Regions from separate parts of the Pantoea sp. Lij88 genome, predicted to be linked through region 1. Evidence: predicted binding sites of a transcription regulator. Region 1 holds the regulator's gene; each other region holds the start of a gene.
The links. The regulator Fur, encoded in region 1, represses iron uptake genes when iron is present. The targets are predictions, from matches to a motif close to ATAATAATGAGAACNACTATCAA.

Region 1 (5,219 bases):
GTGCTGGAGATGGACCTTGAATTCCTGAATGCGAATGCCCGCTCGATGGTGAGTCCGGTGGTGGTCAGCAACAGCGATGATTTCGCCGGGCTGACGTTACTGGCTCGCGGTCAGGTGGTGGCAGGTGAAACCCCGCTGTATGAAGTGAAAGGCTAATCCCCGCAACAGAACCCCATAGGCAGGAAGCGATTCCTGCCTTTTTTGTTTTAAAGGCTTAACAAACGGTTGTTTCCCTCAGACGCTTTGTGGATCATACTCCGTTACTTCGTGGTACATATCACCTGTTATTCGTATTGAGGATTTTTGAGATGAGTGAGGCTGAAGCCCGCCCAACTAACTTTATTCGTCAGATCATTGACGAAGATTTGGCGAGCGGTAAGCACAGCAGCGTGCATACCCGTTTCCCGCCAGAGCCCAATGGCTATCTGCATATTGGTCATGCGAAATCGATCTGTCTGAATTTTGGCATCGCCCAGGATTATCAGGGGCAATGCAACCTGCGTTTCGACGATACCAATCCGGTTAAAGAGGATCTGGAATTCGTTGAATCCATCAAGCGTGACGTCCAGTGGCTGGGTTTTGAGTGGAGCGGTGAGGTCTGTTACTCATCAAACTATTTTGATCAGCTTTATCACTATGCCATCGAGCTGATTTCCAAAGGTCTGGCTTACGTTGATGAACTGAGTCCGGATCAGATTCGCGAATATCGCGGTACCCTGAAAGAGCCAGGTAAGAACAGTCCTTATCGCGATCGCAGCGTGGAAGAGAATCTGGCGCTGTTTGAGAAGATGCGTAACGGTGAGTTTGCGGAAGGCACGGCCTGTCTGCGCGCTAAAATCGACATGGCCTCTAATTTCATCGTGATGCGCGATCCGGTGCTTTACCGCATCAAGTTCGCGGAACACCACCAGACGGGCAACAAGTGGTGCATCTACCCGATGTATGACTTTACCCACTGCATCTCCGATGCGCTGGAAGGCATTACGCATTCGCTGTGTACGCTGGAGTTCCAGGACAACCGCCGTCTCTATGACTGGGTACTGGACAACATCACCATTCCGGTTCATCCGCGTCAGTATGAATTCTCGCGTCTGAATCTGGAGTATGCGGTGATGTCGAAACGCAAACTCACTCAGCTGGTGACCGAGAAGCACGTAGAAGGCTGGGACGATCCGCGCATGCTGACCGTTTCAGGTCTGCGTCGTCGTGGTTACACCGCCGCGTCTATCCGTGAGTTCTGCCGCCGCATTGGCGTGACCAGGCAGGATAACATTGTGGAAATGGCCTCGCTGGAGTCCTGTATCCGTGATGATCTGAATGAGAATGCGCCACGCGCCATGGCGGTGCTGGATCCGCTTAAAGTGGTCATCGAAAACCTGCCAGCTGGCCACAGCGAAATCATCACCATGCCAAATCATCCGGGCAAACCTGATATGGGTACGCGTGAAGTGCCGTTCAGCCGTGAGATCTGGATCGATCGCGCAGATTTCCGTGAAGAGGCGAACAAGCAATACAAGCGTCTGGTGCTGGGCAAAGAAGTTCGCCTGCGTAACGCCTATGTGATTCGTGCTGAGCGTGTCGCTAAAGATGAAGCGGGCAACATTACCTGCATCTATTGCACCAGCGATGTTGATACGCTGAGCAAAGATCCAGCGGATGGTCGCAAGGTGAAAGGGGTCATTCACTGGGTTTCTGCCGATCACGCGCAGCCTGCTGAATTCCGTCTGTATGATCGTCTGTTCAGCGTGCCAAATCCGGGCGCGGCAGAGGACTTCCTGGCGGTGATTAACCCTGAGTCTCTGGTGATCAAACAGGGCTTTGTCGAGCCGGGCCTGCGCGATGTGGAAGCAACTTCACCGTTCCAGTTCGAGCGTGAAGGTTATTTCTGCGCCGACAGCGTTTACTCTAAGCCGTCGCAGCTGGTGTTTAACCGCACCGTCGGTCTTCGTGATACATGGACGAAAACCGGCGAATAATTTTTTTTGCGGCTGACCTCATAAAATGACAAAAGGGCGATTTATCGCCCTTTTTTATTGCCCCGATTTTTATCATTGCCGACGTTTGTTCTGTACTAACTGCAACCTGTTAAATCCCGCATTGTGAGAGTAATCTGAGTTTAAAAAAATTAATCAATTTACAGATGTGAATTATCCGCTTTCAGGTAGGCTATGCGCTCTCAGAGGTAGCAAAGCGGGTTAAATAAGGAAAAAAAATGACCGTTCTCGCCCAGGAAGCCAGAAACAGTGTTGTCGTTTTACATCAGCTCATTGAACGTATTTTTAATCAGCCTGCCGGATCTGACGACAGTTTTGAGCTGCTGATGTCCTATTTTCATCCTGACTTCCGCATGGTGACCCCGAAGGGCAAAGAGTACAATCTGAACGAAGTTGAAGATCTTTTCCGACAGTTGCAGGGGCAACGGGAAGGGATGCGCATTGCTACCTGCGAACATGTGATCCTCTCTCATCATGATAAAGAGATCACCGTGCAGTATCGCGAAATGCAGATGATGAATGGCAACAACCATAGCCGCATCTCGCTGGCGATTCTGGACTGCAGCAGCTCTATTCCGCGCTGGCGTTATCTGCAGGAGACGCTGGTCGCCTGACGCGTAACGGCAGAACACAGACGAAAAAAAAACCGGTGAATTCACCGGTTTTTTTATTTCAGGCCGCGTTACTGGTCGTGCAGGGTTTCGTTTTCCCGGCAATCGCCCAGTGTGCAGTGTCCATAAAGATAGAGGCTGTGGTTGGTCAGCTTGATGCCATGGCGGGTCGCGATTTCACGCTGGCGCGTTTCGATCGACTCATCGCTGAACTCAATAACCTTGCCGCAATCCAGGCAGATCAGGTGATCGTGGTGATGCTGCTGCGTCAGTTCGAAGACAGATTTGCCGCCTTCAAAATTGTGGCGGGTGACAATACCGGCGTCATCAAACTGGTTCAGAACGCGGTAAACGGTCGCCAGGCCAATCTCTTCGCCGATATCAATCAGGCGTTTGTACAAATCTTCCGCACTGACGTGATGGCACTCAGGTTCCTGAAGCACTTCCAGAATTTTCAGTCTGGGCAGTGTCACTTTCAGGCCAGCCTTCTTTAATGCGGTGTTGTTGTCAGTCATGCGGATTTTGTCCTGTTACTAATATTCACTTTTGTGGCTTTTCGCCTTGAATGTCGATCTTCACTCATTCTCATTTGCGTCTCATTATAGAACTGAAGCGATGAAATGAAAACCAGAGGGCGTGCCTGAATCATCATGGGCTATTGGGGAGAGGTCACCGGGCCGGGGAGGATTCTGGCAGATGTCTGTTTGTACATCGCTTAGTCTTGCCGCTGAGAAAATACGCGGAAGATCGATGCGGGTATTCTACAGATTAAACGGAGAAAGTTAAAAAAATGTGGCTATTATTTCTATAGGAATTTCCATTGCCTCAATGTGAGCTGGCGCTCACATTGAGTCGGACAGAATCAGGCTTCGATGATCTCTTTCAGCTGCAGTTCATCAAAGATCTGCTTAACCCACTGTTCTACACGCTGGTTAGTCAGTTCAGGCTGACGATCTTCGTCAATGGCCAGACCCAGGAAGTGGGTATCATCGGCCAGGCCTTTTGAGGCTTCGAAGTGGTAGCCTTCCGTTGGCCAGTGGCCGACAATCACCGCACCGTGTGGTTCAATGATGTCACGGATGGTGCCCATCGCATCACAGAAGTACTCTGCGTAATCTTCCTGGTCGCCACAGCCAAACAGCGCAACCAGCTTGCCATTGAAATCGATCTCTTCCAGCGTCGGGAAAAAGTCATCCCAGTCGCACTGCGCTTCGCCGTAGTACCAGGTCGGAATGCCCAGCAGCAGGATATCAAACGCTTCCAGATCTTCTTTTGTGCTTTTCGCGATGTCATGCACTTCTGCAACGTCAGTACCCAGCTGTTTCTGGATCATTTTTGCAATGTTTTCGGTATTGCCGGTATCGCTGCCAAAGAAGATGCCTACGAGTGCCATGAGTAAAATAACCTCTTAAATCCTGATGATGAGATGTGTGCCGCAGCACAATTCAGCGAATAATAGCAGACGAGGGAAAACCGGTGAACGGTTAAAGCCCCGACATTTGCTCCTGCGTGCGATTTGCCCGCATCAATCCAGTTTGAGCTGCGCCAGCAGCATCTGTTCAATCAGTTCGCTGCGGCTGAGATTACGCTGTTCTGCCAGCGTGTTGAGTGCATCGACGGCTTCACTGTTCATTTTCAGTTCGACACGACGAAGCCCGCGTCCTTTGTCACGTTTAAGCTGATTGCGCTTGTTGATGCGCAGCTGTTCATCACGCGAAAGCGGACTGGTTTTGGGTCGACCAGGGCGACGCTCATCAGCAAAGAGATCGAGCGTCGTGCGGTCAGTCTGTTCTTTTGCCATGGCTTAGTAAAACTGAATGGGGGCGGGCGCCAGACACTCACCGCGCAGATTATAAATTATTGGCTATTGCCGCAGCAAAACTGACCCGCGGCAAAATTTTAGCGCGCCATCATACTTCACGCGTACTCCCGACGCCAATCCTAAACCTTTGCCGCCATCTGATTGCTTTTAAAGCGCAAAAAAGCGACGAACACTGCGCAAAACGGCATCGGGTTTCTCTGCATGAACCCAGTGTCCCGCGCCGCCGATTACATGGGCCTGCGCGCCCGGAAACTGCTGCAGCAACGCATCGCGGTAGCGATTATCCAGATAGCTGGAGTCGCCGCCGCGGATAAACAGCGCCGGGTGATCCCAGGCCGGCACCGGCTGCCAGCCGGAAATCGTGGTGTAGTTATCCCACAGCACCGGCACGTTAAAGCGCCACTCGCCCTCCTGAAACGACTTCAGCAGGAACTGGATTACCCCTTCTTCTTCAATCACCGTGCGCATAATGCGGGCCGCTTCACTGCGGGATGTGACACCCGCATCGGTGACGGCACGAATACCGGCAAATATCTGATCGTGGCGGCGGGTCTGGTAGTCCACCGGGGCGATATCGATCATCACCAGCCGCTCAATGCGGTCCGGCACCAGCGCGCTCATGGTCATGGCGATCTTACCGCCCATCGAGTGGCCGATCACCGCGACGCGATCGATGCCGTGTGCATCCAGCGTATCGACCATATCCTGCGCCATTACAGCGTAGTTCATCTCGTCAGATCGTGGTGAGAGTCCGTGGTTGCGGACATCAACCTGCAGCAGAGGACCGGCATC
Region 2 (5,219 bases), 1.7 Mb from region 1:
CGATAGATAAACATGGTGACGAAGAAGGCCCAGATACAGGCGATCGCCGCAGATTCCGACGCGGTAAAGATGCCGGAGAGGATCCCGCCCATGATGATCACGACGGTAAACAGACCCCAGAATGCGTCGAAGAAGATCTTCAGCGCCTGACGAAACGGAATACGTTCACCTTTGGGATAGCCACGTTTGTGGGCAAAGCCCAGGCACATCACCATCAGGCAACCGCCGAGCAGCAGTCCGGGGAAGATCCCGGCAACAAACAGCGAGGAGATGGTCACCATGCCGCCGGTCGCCAGCGAGTAGATCACCGAGTTGTGGCTGGGGGGCGTCAGCACCGCCTGCACCGAACCGCTGGCCGTCACCGCAGCAGCGAAATCACGCGGATAACCTTTCTCCTCCATCTGCGGGATCATCACTGAACCAATCGAAGCCGTATCCGCCACCGACGACCCGGAGATGGCACCGAAGAAGGTCGACGCGACGATGTTAACCAGCGACAGCCCGCCGCGAATAAAACCGACAAAGATATAGGCGAAATTGACCAGCCGCCGGGCAATGCCGCCTTCCGCCATGATCGCGCCCGCGAGGATAAAGAACGGAATGGTCAGCAACGAAAATTTGTTAATTCCGTTGGTCACCTGAATCACCACCGCTTCCAGCGGCAGGTCGATCCACCAGGCCCCGATAAAGGCGCTCAGTCCCACCGCAAAGGCGACCGGAAAGCCCACCATCAGCAACACCAGCAAACTGCCTATCAAGATCAATGCATCCATTTTTCTGCTCCGCGTTAGTGGGTGCCGCCCAGCGTGACAATCGGCCGCTGGCTCTGATCGCCGGTCAGCAGGCGCTCAACAACGAACAGCAGGGTGAAGATCGCGCCAATCGGGATCGGCAGATACATCTCGCCATAGGTCACCGCCGGCAGTGAGGCGAGGGTCTGCACCCACATCGCTTCGCACAGGCTGTAACTGGCCTGGAAGATCACCAGGCAGGTGAAGATCATCAGCAGATCGCTGACGCGCAGCATCAGGCGCTGTCGGGCGGGCGACAGGCGATCGGTCACCATCGACACGCAGATGTGCGTCCCGGCGCGCAGGCCAACCGGTGCGCCGATAAAGGTAAAAATAATCATGCAGATAATCGCGACCGGTTCCGGCCAGGAGAGCGCCCCGTTCATCACGTAACGGGCGAAGATCCCAATCGGGATCACCGTCACCATGATCAACAGCGCCACGGCGGCCACCAGCATGCAGAGCAGATAAAGCCCATCCATCAGACGCGTGTAAGCAGACATAATTGATCCCTGATTAAGCACGCCACACGGGAGTGTGGCGCCTGGATTATTTCACCTCAGCGATCCGGGTCATCAGATCCTGATATTTGCCGCCAAACTGATCGCGCACCGGCTGGGTCGCTTTGACGAAGTAATCGCGGTCGGTCTGCTGGAAGGTGACGCCACCGGCCTTCATTTTGGCGATCGACTGTTCGGTGTAGGTCGCCCAGAGCTGGCGTTCCTTATCCTGCGCCTCTTTGCCGAGTTTTTTCAGCAGTGCCTGATCGTCGGGTTTCAGGCGATCCCAGGCGCGTTTAGAAAACAGGATCATCTCGGGCTGGATAAAGTGGCCGCTGAGGGTGTAGTACTTCGCGACCGGCATGTAGTTGTGGGCGACAAACGTCGGTGGGTTGTTCTCGGTGCCATCGACCACGCCGGTCTGCATCGCACTGAACACTTCACTGACGCCCATTGCCACCGGATTCGCGCCCATCGCTTTCAGCGTCGCCAGTGAGATGGCGCTGTTCTGCACCCGGATCTTCATGCCTTTGAGATCTTCCGGTTTTGCCAGCGGCTTTTTGGTGATCATGTTGCGCTCACCGGCATCGGTCCAGCCCAGGAACACCATGCGGGCGTTGGGATCGTTGTCGAACCTGTTGGCAATCTCGCGGCCTATTTCGCCATCCAGCACTTTGTGCATGTGGTCAACGTCACGGAAAACGTAGGGCAGGGTCAGCACGCTGGTTTCCGGGGCAATCGAGGTGACCGGCGCCAGCGAAACGCGGATCATATCGATAGCACCCAGCTGCACCTGTTGCAGCGTCTGATCTTCATCACCCAGCACGCCACCGGCGTAGAGCTTCATCTCCAGCCGTCCGTCGGTGGCCTGTTTCAGTTTGTCGCCCATGTGTTGCAGGGCGACCACGGTGGGATAACCGGCAGGCTGGACTTCAGCCACTTTAATCACCTGTGCCGTGGCGGTGGCGCTCATCATCACCGCCGCCAGGGCACTGGCCAGGCATGTTTTCGTCATTCTCATTATGTTGTCTCCCGCAGAGGTAAAACGGCCTGGGATCTGGGTTAACCGCAGAGGGCCGTGTGCTGCAGCATAGTGAAAACGCGTCTGAGTAAAATGCGGCGATGCTGATTGAATGAATGGCGTCACATTTTGAAACGTTGTTTTAATAAATTTTCATGCAACTTCACATTTTCGAAACATCCCCGCAAATTGTGTTTAAACAAGGTCAATGGGAGGTCAAAAGGTGGTCAATGGCGTCGATCGGGTTTGTAAATACTAATGAGAACTACTATCAATTCGACGCCATTTTGCTATTATTCGCGCTTGTTTTGCATCCCTGAATCCTAAGTTGGAGAAGCAGCGTGGTAGCCAGTGATTTGATGCAAACGGACCTCTCCGTTTGGGGCATGTATCAACATGCCGATATCGTGGTAAAGGTGGTCATGATTGGCCTGTTGTTGGCCTCCGTGGTGACCTGGGCGATCTTCTTCGGCAAATATGCCGAACTCAGCGCCGCTAAACGCCGCCTGAAGCGTGAGCAACGGGCACTGGGCGAAGCCCGCAGTCTCAATGACGCCGCCCGCATTGCTCAGTCGTTTACCGGCCACAGCCATAGCGTCGTGCTGCTGAACGATGCGCAGAATGAACTTGAACTCTCGGCAGGTGTGGAAGACACCAATGGAATTAAAGATCGCACCAGTTTCCGTCTTGAGCGCCGCGTTGCCGCGTTCAGCCGCCATGCAGGCCGGGGCAATGGTTTCCTGGCGACCATCGGTTCTGTCGCCCCGTTTATCGGCCTGTTCGGCACCGTCTGGGGCATCATGAACAGCTTTATCGGCATCGCGAAAACTCAGACCACCAACCTGGCGGTCGTGGCTCCAGGTATCGCCGAAGCGCTGCTGGCAACGGCAGTGGGCCTGGTGGCGGCAATCCCGGCCGTGGTGATCTACAACGTTTTTGCCCGCATGATCGCCAACTACAAAGCTTCGCTGGGTGATGTCGCCGCGCAGGTGCTGCTGCTGCAGAGTCGTGACATCGACCTGGGCACCGTCGCCACCGACGTTCCGCGTCCGGCGACCGCTCAGAAACTGCGCTTAGGGTAAGTTCTTATGGCAATGCGATTAAACGACGATCTGGAAACCGATGGTGAAATGCATGAGATCAACGTGACGCCGTTTATCGACGTCATGCTGGTTCTGCTGATCATCTTCATGGTGGCCGCGCCGCTGGCCACGGTCGACGTGCGCGTCAATCTGCCCGCCTCAACCAGCGCGCTGCAGCCGCGTCCGGAGAAGCCGGTTTACCTGTCGATTAAAGCGGATAAGCAGCTTTACGTCGGTAACGATCAGGTGACGCCGGATTCACTGGTGAACGTGCTGACCAGCCAGACCCAGGGCAACAAAGAAACCACCATTTTCTTCCAGGCCGATAAGTCGGTGGATTATGAGACGCTGATGAGCGTGATGGATAAGCTGCGCACGGCGGGCTATCTGAAAATTGGCCTGATGGGCATGGAAACCGTGAAGAAATAGCGGGTTATCCGGCACGCAGGAAAGGCGACTCATGAGGTCGCCTTTTTTTATGGCGGCGCTTCAGCCAGATAAAATCAGGCAGATCGGCGGCCAGGCGGATCATTTATGCTGCCTGATCTGAATTGTTAATTGGTTGTTACTTATGTACACAGATTTGTAAAGTGCAATGGTGACTCAGGTCACATTAATCCCGCCTCAGGCAGGCTAAAACGGCTAAAAAACAACAGGAAGCCGTTATGAGTCACACCCCGTCTTTACAAAAGCCGCCGAAAAGTGCCGCCCGAACCATCTTCAACGTCACAAGTGGTAACTTCCTGGAGATGTACGATTTCATGGTCTTCGGCTACTACGCGACCGCCATTTCCAAAACCTTTTTCCCCGGTGATGACCCGTTTGCTTCCCTGATGCTGACCCTGATGACCTTTGGTGCCGGGTTCCTGATGCGCCCGCTGGGGGCGATCATCCTGGGTGCCTACATAGACCATCACGGTCGTCGTAAAGGACTGTTGCTGACGCTGGGCCTGATGGCGATTGGTACCCTGACCATTGCGGTGGTGCCAGGTTATGCCACGCTGGGCGTGGCGGCCCCGATTCTGATCCTGCTGGGACGACTGTTGCAGGGCTTCTCGGCGGGCGTTGAGCTGGGGGGCGTGTCGGTCTATCTGGCTGAAGTCGCGCCGGAAGGACGCAAAGGCTTCTTCGTGAGCTGGCAGTCGGGCAGTCAGCAGATTGCCGTCATCTTTGCGGCTCTGCTGGGTCTGATGCTGAATCATCTGATGGCGAAAGAGGCGGTGACGGAGTGGGGCTGGCGTATCCCGTTTGTGGTCGGCTGTCTGATCGTGCCGTTCCTGTTCTACATTCGCCGGATGCTGGAAGAGACCGAAGCGTTCAGCAAACGTAAACATCATCCGAGCATGACGGAAATCATGCGCTCGGTCGCCAGCAACTGGGCGCTGGTGCTGGCGGGGATGCTGATGGTGGTCACCACCACGGTGATGTTCTACATGATCACCGCCTTTACCCCGACCTTTGGTAAAACCGTGTTGATGATGAGCGACAAGCAGGCGTTCCTGGTGACGCTCTGCGTCGGTGTGTCCAACCTCTTCTGGCTGCCGCTGATGGGCGCGCTATCGGACCGCGTCGGACGCCGTCCGCTGCTGATTGGCTTTACCCTGCTGATGATTGTCACCACCTGGCCGGTGCTGCACTGGATGGTGGGCTCGGCCAGCTTCGCCCACCTGCTGGAAGCGGAACTGTGGCTGTCGTTTCTTTATGCCAGCTATAACGGTGCGATGGTGGTTTACCTGGCGGAGATCATGCCTGCTGAGGTGCGCGCGGCTGGCTTCTCCATGGCCTACAGCCTGGCGACGGCGCTGTTTGGCGGCTTCACGCCGGC
Region 3 (5,219 bases), 450 kb from region 1:
AGTGCAAAAATAATCTGCTGAAGCTGTCGCTCCTGCGCCGGATTCAGCGTGGCAAAACGAAAGCTCAGGCGGGGTGTAATCAGGGTTTCATTTTTGCGGGTTACGACACAGCGCTCGCCAATGTTCAGCAGCTTCACCGGCACTTCAAAAATGCCATATTCACCCAGTTCGACCCGGAAAGTGTTGAAGCTGTCGCCGTTCTGCAAGCCTTCCGGCAGCGGTTCATCCACCAGCACGCCGAGACCGCCCAGGGAGAGATCCTGTAACCGCAGGCGCGTTTTACTGCCATCCGGCCACACGGTGTGACACCAGAACTGCGGCTCCATCGGGGCGCAGACCCGAAAAAATTCCCGTCGCTGAATCTGCCACAGCAGGTCCGGCAGCGGCGCGCTGAATGCGGGTAAGCCTTCAAACTCCACTTTTTCCAGTGAGGCCAGGCTGAATTCTATCTTCGCGCCAAAGGTTTCAGCGGTGATGCTCAGATCGTCGCTGGTCAGCGCGTAGTCGTTGTCCAGGTTATTACTGCCGAGGTCAAACACCAGGCGATCTTTATCGGCAGTCAGCATCCGGCTGATAAACTGCCCACGCGGAAAGCGCACCAGCAGCGGCGTCTGATGCCGCAGCAGGTCTTTAATAACGCCCAGAACCGCCAGCGTGCCACGTTTTAAGTATTGTTCCTGGTCGGCTTCTTTCACGTCCTGCTCCACAAGGGGGGTTACTGTTTTTATGCTGTTTTTTTGTCTCGTTTCGGTTATCGGCGCGACTAAAAAAAGCTTTAATTTGCTATTCATGAATAATAAGTGTGAGCGGGCAAGCATTTTTCAAAAAGCTGGCTATACTTATCGCGGTAAACCGCTTGATAAATCAGGCGTTCACGATTTAATCATAAAAAGGAAGGAGCAACAGATGGGTATTATTTCCTGGATCGTCTTTGGCTTAATCGCAGGTATTCTGGCGAAGTGGATTATGCCGGGTAAAGACGGTGGCGGTTTCATTCTGACTATCGTTCTGGGTATTATCGGTGCCGTAGTGGGTGGCTGGATCAGTACGCTGTTTGGCTTCGGCCGCGTTGATGGGTTTAACTTCGGAAGCTTCGTGGTCGCAGTGATCGGTGCCATCGTGGTGCTGTTCGTTTACCGTAAAGTACGCAGTTAACCGTAACAGTTTCAACAAAAAAGGGGACGAAGCGATTCGTCCCCTTTTTTTATCTTTTACTCTGCTATCAGAAGTCGTAACCGACTGTCGCCATCACGCTGCGTTCCGCGCCCCAGTAACAGAAGCCCGTGCCGTAACAGCCCGCGACATAGGTACGGTCGGTCAGGTTATTAGCATTGACCTGCACCCATGCCCCTTTCAGGCTGCTGTTCCAGACGCCGAGATCGGCCCGCACTGACGCATCAAACAGCGTCACAGACGGTACGCGCGTGGTGTTCTGGTTGTCTGCCCACTGTTTGCCAATGTAACGCACGCCCGCACCCGCACTCAGACCGTAATCAAACTGATAGTGACCCCAGAGTGCAGCCATGCTGTTGGGGGTGACGTATGGCGTATGACCGCTGTTGCCATCCACCGAATCTTTGAAGCGCAGATGATTCAGCGTATAGCTTGCCACGGTGCTCAGACGCGGGGTGAGCTGATTACGCGCTTCCAGCTCGATACCCTGTGAATGGACTTTGCCCGATGGCGAATAAGTCGCCGTCTGCACGTTGCGGTTTGCCACATCCTTCTGCGTCAGGTCATAGACCGCCACGCTATAGAGATCGCGGGTGCCCACCGGCTGATATTTCACCCCGGCTTCATACTGTTCAGCGGTAGTCGGCTTCAGCAGATTATTGTTGGGATCGGTGAGCGCGGTCGGGGTAATCGCCTGGCTCCAGCTCACATAAGGCGAGATACCGTTGTCGAAGGCATAGAGCAATGCCGCACGTCCGCTGATGTGATCATCCTGACGACGATCGCTGCCGCTGTTATTGGCGACGATGCGGTCATAGCGGCCGGAGAGATCCAGATGCCAGCGATCCAGCTTCATCTCATCCTGCAGATAGAGGCCGGTCTGATAGTAGCGACGGGTTTTGTCCGCCCAGGTGTAATCCGGCATGTCGCCCACCTGCTCACCGGTCAGGGCATTCAGCTGATTAGCCGAACCGCCCGCCGCGCTGATCTCATTTTTGTAACGATGATACTCGGCACCCAGCGTCACGCGGTGCTCCAGTTCGCCGGTATTGAACTCCGCCTGTAAGCGGTTATCGGTCGACCAGGCGGAGAGCGACGAGCGCTCCCCTGAGTAGTAGCGGTTCAGCAGATCGGGATTATTTTCATCCCAGCCAATCTGATAAACCTGATCGAGATCGACATTCGAGTGGCTGTAGCTGCCCGTCGAGGAGAATGACCAGACGTCGTTAAAGCGATGGGCGAAATCGAAGCTGTAGATCTGCTCGCGGCGCTTGAACTGATCGAGATCGCTGTTGCCCTCATAAAAGCCGTTGCTCAGCTTGTAGCCATTGTGTTCGGTGAGGCTGCCGTCACCCGGCACAGAACCGTGATAACCGCCCGACGGATCTTTCTGCAGATAAGCTTTCAGGATCAGGTGAGTATCTTCATCCGGCTGCCACATCAGCTGCGGCATCAGCGCGTATTTCTCTTCGCGGGTGTGATCGTACTGGGTATCACTGTTGCGGGTCACGCCGGTCAGGCGAAACGCCCACTGGTCATTGATGGCATTGGTGTAGTCAAACATCGTGCCGGTGGTGGCGTTGCTGCCCGCCTGCAACTGAATGTGACCCTCTTCGCTGAACTGAGGACGTTTGGTCACCATATTGACCAGCCCGCCTGGTACTGTCTGACCATACAGAGCAGAAGAGGGGCCTTTGATCACGTCAATGCGCTCAAGGAAAGCGTTGTCCACCTGCAGGCCGTTGAAACTGCCGCCGTCGCTCATCAGCCGCATGCCGTCGAGGAACGTGTTATCGACATCGCCGCCGTGGAAGCCACGTAAGGCAATGGTGTCGTAACGGGTAGCAGCACCGCCGAAGTTGGTGAAGACGCCGGAGCTGTAACCCAGCGCCTGATTCAGGGTCAGCGCACCCTGATCCTGCATCTGCTGGCGGGTGACCACGGATATCGACTGCGGCGTGGTGATCAATGGACGATCACTTTTGGTTGCGCCCTGGCTGGTGGTCGCCAGATAACCCTGGGTCGGCGAGGTCGAATCTTCCTGCGGTTGTGCAGTGACCACCATATCGGCAGCATAACTCAGAGCAGGCGCAGTCAGCGCCAGGGTGCAGAGGCGAATATAACCTTTCAGCGACAATGACAGTTTCATCAAAATTCCTTTCTTGGCAAAGGTTCAGGCAGGTGGATAAAATTATTGATAGGCAATCTCATTATCATAATGAGAACTATTACCTTTTGTAAATTGGCTGCAATTTTGCCTGTTGATGTAAGAAGGTCAAGTAAAATTCGCTGAAAGGGGGTGCGGATACCTCCGGCGGGGCCAGAGGTATCCAGAGTGGATCAGTTTTGCGAGGCAGACGCCTGAGGAATATCGTGGGCGCTGTTACAGGTTTTATCTTTCGGGCAGTACTTATCCAGCAGTTTCAGCGTGACGCCGTTGGTCCAGCCAAAGCCATCCTGCAGCGGATATTCACCGCCGCCACCGCCGCCGAGATTTTTGCCATCAACGACATATTTCTCCACCAGCTTGTGCTCACGGTCATAGGTGTTCTGAACGTTTTGCAGGAAGCGTAAGCCGACCTCTTTCGCCAGTTTTGGCTGGTTGTAATGCTCCAGTCCTTCCACGGCAACCCACTGCAGCGGTGCCCAGCCATTCGGCGCATCCCACTGCTGGCCGTTGTTCACGGTAGTGGTCACCAGACCGCCGGGTTTCAGCAGCTGTTTTTCTACCGCGCTGGCGGTGCTTTCAGCCTGCTTATCACTGGCGACCTGCAGATAGAGCGGGAACAGGGCCGCCGCCGTCAGTTGCGGATGAACTTCCTTTTTCTGCCAGTCATAGTCGGCGTACCAGTTCTGTTTGCTGTCCCAGAGATAGCGGTTGATCGCCGCCTGGCGCTTCTCGGCGCGATCGGCAAACTGCTTCGCCAGATCGCTCTGTTTGTTCATCTGATAACCTTTCGACAGCGTCTGCTCCAGATGGAACATCAGGCTGTTAAGGTCAACCGGGGCCAGCTGAGTAGTCCGGATCGTCGACAGGTTGTGCGCGTCGGTAAACCAGCGCGAACTGAAATCCCAGCCCGACGCCGCACCGGAACGCAGCTCACGATAGAGCTCGGCTTTATTACGCTGCGGCGCTTTCTGCGCGGTAACAATGTCATCCATCCAGGATTCGGTGCGTGGCACGTCGCGCGCATCCCAGTAACGGTTCAGCAGCGTGCCATCCGCCAGCTTAATCACCCGCTTGCTGGCTGCACCGGCTGCGACGCTATCGCTGTCGGCCATCCAGTAGTCATACTCTTTCTGCAACTGCGGCAGGTAGCGGGTATAGGCTTTGCCGTCATCGTGGGTTGCCAGCAGATCGACCATCATACTGAAGAATGGCGGCTGCGAACGGCTCAGGTAGTAGCTGCGGTTGCCGTTGGGGATGTGGCCATAACGGTCGAGCAGCGAGGCGAAATTGTCCACCATATCCTGCACTTTGTCCCAGTGTCCGCTCTCGGCCAGCCCCAGCATGGTGAAGTAGCTGTCCCAGTAATAGACTTCGCGGAAGCGACCGCCTGGCACCACGTAGGGCTTCGGCAACGGCAGCAGCGAATCATACTGACCCGCGCTGCCGGTGGTGCGCGTCAGCACCGGCCACAGGCCATCAATGTGTTCACGCAGATTTTGTCCGGCGGGCGGGACATATTTGTCACCGGCAGCGGGCAGGGTGAAGTTGGTATCAACAAAATGTTTGAGATCGAAGTTGCGCTGTTTCTTCTGCATCTGCCAGTCGGCAAGAATCGAGGCGGGATCGAATTTCGGCACCGCATCCGCAAAGGTTTTTTGATCGGGATAGAACTTCGCCTGCTGCACAGCATTAAACAGCGGCCCTAAACGAACGTCCGGCGGCTGCGGCTGATTATTCAGCATGCGGCTGTTGTCGTCGGCATGCGTGGTGAAAGCGGGGACGCTCAGCAGCAACGTGAGCAGAAAGGGCGCATAACGCTGACGCCGTTGATCGGCGTTTACCTCAATTTTTGTCATCGGTTTTTCTCCTTGTCCGA

Region 2: exbB (tol-pal system-associated acyl-CoA thioesterase) is a predicted target of Fur. The motif match lies at 2,565-2,587, and genes of this name have one in related genera.
Region 3: PU624_RS15150 (TonB-dependent siderophore receptor) is a predicted target of Fur. The motif match lies at 3,368-3,390, and genes of this name have one in related genera.

Annotation. Positions count from the first base shown of each region.
Region 1 covers NZ_CP118269.1:2,884,547-2,889,765, reverse strand. The annotation lists gene nagE (N-acetylglucosamine-specific PTS transporter subunit IIBC) at 1-156, shown strand, start outside; gene glnS (glutamine--tRNA ligase) at 309-1,976, shown strand; gene PU624_RS17325 (hypothetical protein) at 2,213-2,608, shown strand; gene fur (ferric iron uptake transcriptional regulator) at 2,677-3,120, opposite strand; gene fldA (flavodoxin FldA) at 3,468-3,998, opposite strand; gene ybfE (LexA regulated protein) at 4,131-4,406, opposite strand; gene ybfF (esterase) at 4,575-5,219, opposite strand, start outside.
Region 2 covers NZ_CP118269.1:666,976-672,194, forward strand. The annotation lists gene PU624_RS07075 (TRAP transporter large permease) at 1-773, opposite strand, end outside; gene PU624_RS07080 (TRAP transporter small permease) at 788-1,294, opposite strand; gene PU624_RS07085 (TRAP transporter substrate-binding protein) at 1,341-2,312, opposite strand; gene exbB (tol-pal system-associated acyl-CoA thioesterase) at 2,672-3,394, shown strand; gene exbD (TonB system transport protein ExbD) at 3,401-3,823, shown strand; gene PU624_RS07100 (MFS transporter) at 4,060-5,219, shown strand, end outside.
Region 3 covers NZ_CP118269.1:2,436,823-2,442,041, reverse strand. The annotation lists gene PU624_RS15160 (flagellar brake protein) at 1-695, opposite strand, end outside; gene PU624_RS15155 (GlsB/YeaQ/YmgE family stress response membrane protein) at 907-1,155, shown strand; gene PU624_RS15150 (TonB-dependent siderophore receptor) at 1,223-3,322, opposite strand; gene treA (alpha,alpha-trehalase TreA) at 3,514-5,199, opposite strand.